DNA from 2 places in the Bradyrhizobium sp. CCBAU 53415 genome. Region 2 is predicted to be linked to the other one. Evidence: predicted binding sites of a transcription regulator. Region 2 holds the regulator's gene; the other holds the start of a gene.

Region 1 (4,127 bases), on a different contig from region 2:
CGCTACATGCGCAAGCTCAGTGATCGCGACCTCGCGCTCGACCGCGCGATGATCCCGCTCGGCTCCTGCACCATGAAGCTGAACGCGACCACCGAGATGATGCCGTTGACCTGGCCGGAATTCGCGACGCTGCACCCGTTCGTCCCGCGCGAACAGGCCGCCGGCTATCACGCGCTGTTCGCGCGGCTGGAAAAATGGCTGTGCGACATCACCGGCTATGACGCGATCTCGCTGCAGCCGAATTCGGGCGCGCAAGGCGAATATGCCGGGCTTTTGGCTATTCGCGGGTATCACGCCGCGCGCGGACAGGGCCATCGCAAGATCTGCCTGATCCCCTCTTCCGCCCACGGCACCAACCCGGCCTCGGCCGCGATGGTCGGCATGGACGTGGTGGTGGTCGCTTGCGAGAAGAACGGCGACGTCGACGTCGACGACCTTCGCGCCAAGGCGGAAAAGCATTCGCATGATCTCGCCGCGGTCATGATCACCTATCCCTCGACCCACGGCGTGTTCGAGGAGCATATAAGCGAGATCTGCGACATCGTGCATGGCCATGGCGGCCAGGTGTATCTCGACGGCGCCAACCTCAACGCGCAGGTCGGCCTCAGCAGGCCCGGCGATTACGGCGCCGACGTCAGCCATCTCAATCTGCACAAGACCTTCTGCATCCCGCATGGCGGCGGCGGCCCCGGCATGGGTCCGATCGGCGTCAAGGCGCACCTTGCGCCGTTCCTGCCGGGTCATCCGGCGACGCAGGCGGATGCACCGGTCGGTCCGGTCTCGGCCGCACCGTTCGGCTCGGCCTCGATCCTCACCATCTCCTACATCTACATTCTGATGATGGGCGGCGAAGGCTTGAAGCGTGCCACCGAGATCGCGATCCTCAATGCCAATTACATTGCAGCGCGTCTCGATCCGCACTTTCCGGTGCTCTACAAGAACGCCAGGGGCCGTGTCGCGCATGAGTGCATCGTCGATCCCCGTCCGCTGAAGACGACCTCAGGCGTCACCGTCGACGACATCGCCAAGCGCCTGATCGACTACGGCTTCCATGCGCCGACCATGAGCTTCCCGGTCCCGGGCACGCTGATGATCGAGCCGACCGAGTCGGAATCCAAGGCGGAACTGGACCGCTTCTGCGACGCCATGATCGCGATCAGGAAGGAGATCGCCGAGGTCGAGGCCGGCCGCTTCAAGATCGAGGCTTCGCCGCTGCGCAATGCGCCGCACACCGTGCATGACATCGCCGACGACAACTGGAATCGCGCCTACACCCGCGCCGAGGGCTGTTTCCCCGACGGCGTCTCGCGCACCGACAAATATTGGAGCCCGGTCGGCCGGGTCGACAACGTCTATGGCGACCGCAATCTGGTGTGCTCCTGTCCGCCGGTGAGCGATTACGCGCAAGCCGCGGAGTAGGACGCCGGCCTCATGTCCCGGACGCGGTGCGGCATGAAATGACGCACCGCAGAGCCGGGACCCATGTTGCTGACAGAGGTGATGGACCCCGGCTCAGCAGCGCACGCTTCGCGCTGCGCTGCGTCCGGGGCACGAAACCACGCGATCCGCCCACGCATAACGAAACGGGCACCGAAGACGTCGGCAACTCAACGTCCTCAGCGCCCGCTCCTCGCGAAAGGCTTTCGCGTCAGGTCCTACTCGTCCGCCGGCTCCTCGCCGTCGGCGTCGCGCTCCGGCGCGCCGGCCAGGATCTGCTCGGCGATCAGGCCGGAGTTCTGGCGGATCGCGGTCTCGATCTTGGCGGTGATGTCGGGGTTGGCCTTCAAGAACGCTTTCGAGTTCTCGCGGCCCTGGCCAAGGCGCTGGCTGTCATAGGAGAACCAGGCGCCGGACTTCTCGACGATGCCGGCCTTGACGCCGAGATCGAGGATCTCGCCCATCTTGGACACGCCCTCGCCGTACATGATGTCGAACTCGACCTGCTTGAAGGGTGGCGCCAGCTTGTTCTTCACCACCTTGACGCGGGTGGTGTTGCCGACCACCTCGTCGCGCTCCTTGATCGCGCCGATGCGGCGGATGTCGAGACGGACGGAGGCATAGAATTTCAGCGCGTTGCCGCCGGTCGTGGTTTCCGGCGAGCCGTACATCACACCGATCTTCATGCGGATCTGGTTGATGAAGATCACCATGGTGTTGGACTTGTTGATGGAGGCCGTGAGCTTGCGCAGCGCCTGGCTCATCAGGCGGGCTTGCAGGCCCGGCAGCGCATCGCCCATCTCGCCTTCGAGTTCGGCCTTCGGCACCAGCGCCGCGACCGAATCGACCACCAGAACGTCGACTGCGCCCGAGCGCACCAGCGTGTCGCAGATTTCCAGCGCCTGCTCGCCGGTGTCCGGCTGCGAGATCAGGAGCTCGTCGATGTTGACGCCGAGCTTGCGGGCATAGACCGGATCGAGCGCGTGCTCGGCATCGATGAAGGCGCAGATGCCGCCCTTCTTCTGCGCTTCCGCCACCGTATGCAGCGCCAGCGTGGTCTTGCCGGAGGATTCCGGCCCGTAGATCTCGACGATGCGCCCCTTGGGCAGGCCGCCGATGCCGAGCGCGATATCGAGCCCGAGCGAACCGGAGGACACCGCCTCGATGTCCATGGACCGGTCGTTCTTGCCGAGCTTCATCACCGAGCCCTTGCCGAACTGGCGCTCGATCTGAGAGAGCGCAGCAGCCAGAGCTTTACTCTTGTCCATGGAAGATCCTTCGACGATACGCAGGGCAGTTGCGGACATTGGGTCGTGCTCCTTATGGCGAGGATTCGCGTGAGGGACAAACGGTTGCGAGGCAGCTCGGCGATAAAAGCAATGTACCCTATTTGTTCTAGGTTCGCAATATGTTCTTTTGGGAATTGGGGCACTGGCCTGTTTCCGAACGCGGTGGCCTAATTTGAATAAGGCGTTGGCCTAATTTAAATTAGTGGCCCTTTGGCCACACACGAAACCTAGTATCGCTGAATCAGCAATTCCAAGCTGACCTAGAATTCGAGATTCACGCTTTCGCGGTAACATTGCACCAAAGAGACCGCCTCAGTTGGCGGCATCTTTCATTGCCCTTGTTTCCATTGCTGATAGCCAGCGTCCTCGTCTTCTGGCTCAGCGTCCTGTTCGGCAAGGATTTCCTTGTCGATTTCAAGCTTCTTAATCAGCCGTTCGATCTCCTTGACGCCGATCTTGCCGGAGACGATCAGGCGGAAGCTGGCGTCTTTGGCGAGCATGCCGGTGGTGAGTTCGCGTTCGCCTTCCATCAGAATTCGCCTTTCCGGTTGCTTGACGGAGTGCTTATGAGGCGGCGGGTTATGGCCCGCTTTGGGAAGGTCGGGCTTATCACCCAACTTATCCCCACTTTCCCCAGCCTTTTGTCCGTCAGACTGCGTAGCTTGGTCAGGCTTCTTATCAGATTCCGCGGCCTTTGTGAATCCCGCAGTATCGTCAAAGACCTTCAAAAAGGCCTTCGCGCCGTCCTCGGTAAAGCCCCGTTCAAACCGAAGTTCGCTTATACAAATGCCGTCTGCTGGGCGCCCTTCCTTCCACTTCTCTACGTACTCTGCGATCAGCTTGGGCTTCAACGCAGCCTCAGCTTGCGCCGCCTCACGCGCACCAGGGCGCTGATCTTCAAGCGCCTTAAGCGCGAGTTCGGTCACCTTGAACTTGCGCGTTTCCCCCGATCCCTGATCCTCTAGCAGGCCATAGGCCACGAGGGCGGCAACAGTCTGAATCGTTCCGCTACTCTTGACGCCCATTCCCCAAGCGGCAGCCAGATCGGCTAGGCGTGCCTCGTGCCGCTTCGCGTGAGCATAGACGGCGCGCACTCGCTCAAGAGCCTTAGAGAGGCCGATGAAGGGAAAGGACGGGCTGCGTTCCTTCCTGATCTTGCTCGCCTCCGGCGGCGGATTGGTGTCGGTAGCGGTCACGGCGACCCTCCTTGTGTTGGCGACAGACATACTGATAGCTTATCACGATGCGCTTGACAAGCTATCAGGCGCCCGGCAGTATGATCCCGCGACGGAGGGTCCAATGAGAATACGGCCAGAGCCCCAGCGTAATCCCGACCGGCGCTGAGGCTATGACACATAGGTGGGGCCACCACCCCCGCTCTCTCACAAGGACGGTGGCGGC
Region 2 (4,127 bases):
GATCGGCATTGATTGGATGGTCGCGGTCTCGCGCTGGGTGGCGGCTCTGCCGGGCGCAGTCGGCCGCATTCCGGCGTTCGGGATCGCGCCGCTGATCGCGGCGAGCCTCGGGATCATCGTGATGGGTCTGTTGCGCACGCCCTTGCGCTGGTCCGGTGCCCTGGTGCTGCTGGCAGCGATCCTCTGGGGACTGTCGGTGCGGCAGCCCGATATCCTGATTGCCGGGGACGGCGCGAGCGTCGCGGTCCGCGGCGGGGATGGGCGCCTGCATGTGATCCGCGCGAGCAAGGATGGCTTCCTGCTGAGGGAGTGGCTGGCCGCCGATGCCGATCCGCGCGATGCCGGCAACGCCTCGTTGGCGAGCGGTGTGTCATGTGACGAGTCCGGCTGCGTGACGCCGCTCGCGGACGGACGGCTGGTCGCGCTTTCCCTGCGCATCGACGCGCTGATCGATGATTGCAGCCGCGCCGCGCTGGTGGTGACGGCGCGGCCTGCGCCGCCCGATTGCGCGGCGATGGTGGTCGATCGGCCGCGTCTCGCCAGTCAGGGCGCGCTGGCTCTGACGCAGCGCGGTGACGGCTTCTCGGTTCAGGCGGTGAGGGCCAGAGGCACGAGCCGCCCTTGGCTGCCGGCCGGCGCCGGCGAGGGCGATTTCAGCGGCGACCTTGCGCCGAGGGCCGCGGCGCCCCGCAACCGGGACGCAACGCCATCCGAGACCGACTTGCAGGCTGACGATTGAGGACAGGGGGATGGGATTCCGTTGGACGCAAACCATGCCATCTCGCCGGCCTCGGCCGGCGATGGCATTTCAATCCTGGCCCTCGACCGATGAGCCGGGGGCGACGACGTCAGCCGATCGGCAGGCGCGTGATCGTGGGCCGCGTGCCGGCGACGGTCTGCGGCTTGTGCTCACGCTCGCCAACCGGCTGGGTCACCGGCAATTGCAGCACGGTCGCGCGCTGGCCTTCGACCAGCTGTGTCACCAGCACGTATTTGCCGTCGGGGAATTCGATCGCGTCATGATGGCGATCGGGAATGTGCGGATCGACCTTGCCGAACTTGCCGACGCGGGAGTTGACGGTGCGCGTCCAGATCCAGCGGTTGTCGTAACGGACATTGTCGGCGAAAGCGAGCTCCGTTCCCGGCAGCAGGCAGACCGCGACGGACAGATCGGCTTCGGAGGCGAAGCCGCGGGTCGAAGTTCCGCGGAAGGTTGTCGTGACGATCGTCTCGCCGACTTCGGCGGGGCGAGTCGCGACGGCATGCAGGCTGTAGTCACACATCGGGTGCTCCTCATGCGAAGATAGCAACCCGCACCTCCTTTGGAGGCACAGGCCTCTATCAAGGTGAAAGTATACGACGCTCTGCTTGGTTGTAGGCAAATCTGCGGCTGGGCCTCGCAAGCCGCGATCACATTATCTTTCCTGGTTTCGATAGGAACAAAGCTCACTCCTGCGCATTCGACGGCGCATCTCGGCGCCCCGCGGGTGCCGACCGACTCGCTATTGCCAGCTCGATTGCTGAGGCTGCGCGATGCACCGCGCGCGTTGCGGATATGCTCGCTGACCGCCGCTTCATTGCGCACATGGCGGTGTCATTGTGTGGCAACGGCTTGCAGCGCTGATGCTGCGATCAGCGCTGCAACGATTGTCCATGAAGGATCTGGCGCATGGCGCCGGCTCGAACTTTCAGGCCGCGAAGCCATGTTGCTTCGAGCGGCGTGCCGAGGATGCAGCGCCGGAAGAGGGGCCGGATAATCTGAGCAGAACCGGAATGACCATCCAGCCGGAGCGGATACGATCCGCTCCAATCGGTGTCGGGCGGCCGCCGGACCGGTCAGTACTTCCGGTAAAGCCCGATCAGCTTGCCCTGGATCTTCACGCGGTTCGGCGGAAGGATGCGGACCTCATAGGCGGCATTGGCGGGCTCTAGCGCGATCGAGGCGCCGCGGCGGCGGAAGCGCTTGAGCGTGGCCTCCTCGTCGTCGATCAGCGCCACCACGATGTCGCCGGTATCGGCGCTCTCGTTGCGCTGGATCAGCGCCATGTCGCCGTCGAGGATGCCGGCCTCGACCATCGAATCGCCGCGCACTTCGAGCGCGTAGTGCTCGCCCGAGCCGAGCATGTCGGGCGGCACGCTGATGGTGTGGCTGCGGGTCTGCAACGCCTCGATCGGCGTGCCGGCCGCGATGCGGCCCATCACGGGCACCGCGACGGGACGTTCGCCCTCGTCCGCAGGCGGGCTGGAGGTTGCGCGCACCTTGCCGAGATTGCCCTCGATGACGCTCGGCGTGAAGCCGCGGCGATTGCCGGCGGCGGCCTGGAGCTCGGGCAGCTTGATCACCTCGATGGCACGGGCGCGGTTGGGCAGGCGGCGGATGAAGCCGCGCTCCTCGAGCGCAGTGATCAGGCGATGGATGCCCGACTTCGAGCGCAGATCGAGCGCATCCTTCATCTCGTCGAAGGACGGCGGCACGCCGCTTTCCTTCAGACGTTCGCTGATGAACCGCAGAAGCTCGTATTGTTTGCGTGTCAACATCTCGACCAAAGTCCCCCGGTTGATGTCGTTCGATTCCGAGACGATGAAATCAGCGATAAGCCGCTACATCCTCGAAACAAATCATGAACGGACACTATATGTTCGATATGTGTTCCGCAACTGCTTAATTTAGCGTGAACGCGACGAAGTTCGCGGACCGCGTGTGGCCGCGCGACTTAAAGGGGGAGCCGCAGCACCTCGCAAGGCGTGCCGGCCTCGGCCTTCGGCGCGAACGGTGCGCGTACGAGAAGTGCCTGTGCCGCAGCGAGATTCGCAAGCAGAGAGGAGTCCTGATGGCTGACGGGAAGGGCGACGAGCGTGCCGTCGCCGCCTGTCTCGAGGCGCGCACGCAGATAGTCCTCGCGCTGGTCGTTGGCGCCGAGATCGCGGCCCAGCACGGCGCGCTCGCGGTGATGATGAATCACCGAACGGCCCGACAGGGCGCGAATCAGCGGCACCATGAACAGGAAGGCACACACGTATGATGACACGGGATTGCCGGGCAGGCCGATCACGCGCATGGCGCCGAGCCGTCCGTGCATCATCGGCTTGCCGGGCCGGATCGCGATCTTCCAGAACGCCATCGCGATGCCTTCGCCCTCGAGCGCCTGCTGGACCAGATCGTGGTCGCCGACCGACGCACCTCCGGTCGTGATCAGGATGTCGGCGCCGCTGTCGCGGGCGCGGCGGATGCCGGCGGAAGTGGCCTCCAGCGTATCGGCGGCAACGCCGAGGTCGATGGTCTCGGCGCCCTCGCTGCGGGCGAGCGCGTGCAGGGCATAGCCATTGGAATAGACGATCTGGCCGCGGCCGGGCGTGGTGCCCGGCAACACCAGTTCGTCGCCGGTCGCGAGGATCGCGACCTTCGGACGGCGGCAGACGGCGAGCTGCGGGTAATTCATCGCAGCCGCGAGCGCGAGATCGCGCTCGGTGAGACGGGTACCCTTGCGCAGGAGCACGTCGCCTTCAGAGAAGTCGACGCCGGCGGGACGAATGTGCCGACCGGGAATCGCGGCTTCCCTGATCGTGATGCGCTTGCCCTCGGCAACCGTATCCTCCTGGATCACGACCGCATCGGCACCATCGGGAATGACGCCACCGGTGAAGATCCGAACGGCTTCGCCGGGGCCAATCCTTCCCGCGAACGGACGGCCCGCCGCGACCTCACCGATGACCGTCAGCCCTGAATCGATCGTTGCCGCGTCGGCCGCACGCACGGCATAACCGTCCATCGCCGACATGGCTTCCGGGGGCTGCGTGCGCCGCGCCGCGACGTCGCGCGCGAGCACGCGATGGTAGGCCTCATCGAGGGAGACCATCTCTTCAGCCAGCGGCTCGGCGCCGGCCAGCACCGCGGCAAGCGCGTCAGAAACCGGCATGAGGGCCACGGGCGGAAACTCCTGCAAATGGGTGGCGGGAGTTCTAGCCGAGTGCGGGCACGAGGCAAAGCAGCACGCAAGACGATTTATCCTGCGTGATTTCCGTCGTGGAGGCGGGAGCTCAAGTCCGACGGGGCATGATCCGGAAGGCGAGACAGACCGGCACGAGGGCGACGATGGCGAGCACGAGCGCCACGGCCAGCATCGGTC

The links. Region 2 encodes LexA, which represses DNA repair genes until DNA is damaged. Its sites were predicted from a motif close to TGTTCNNNNTGTGTTCNG; they were not measured.
Region 1: recA (recombinase RecA) is a predicted target of LexA. The motif match lies at 2,818-2,835, and genes of this name have one in related genera.

The regions. Positions count from the first base shown of each region.
Region 1 is NZ_LBJF01000001.1:1,112,044-1,116,170, reverse strand. Features, by position in the region: gene gcvP (aminomethyl-transferring glycine dehydrogenase) at 1-1,419, shown strand, start outside; gene recA (recombinase RecA) at 1,656-2,744, opposite strand; gene XH87_RS05170 (hypothetical protein) at 3,056-3,922, opposite strand.
Region 2 is NZ_LBJF01000017.1:22,823-26,949, forward strand. Features, by position in the region: gene XH87_RS09855 (ComEC/Rec2 family competence protein) at 1-739, shown strand, start outside; gene XH87_RS09860 (hypothetical protein) at 849-1,283, opposite strand; gene lexA (transcriptional repressor LexA) at 1,837-2,538, opposite strand; gene XH87_RS09870 (molybdopterin molybdotransferase MoeA) at 2,715-3,926, opposite strand; gene XH87_RS09875 (hypothetical protein) at 4,126-4,127, opposite strand, start outside.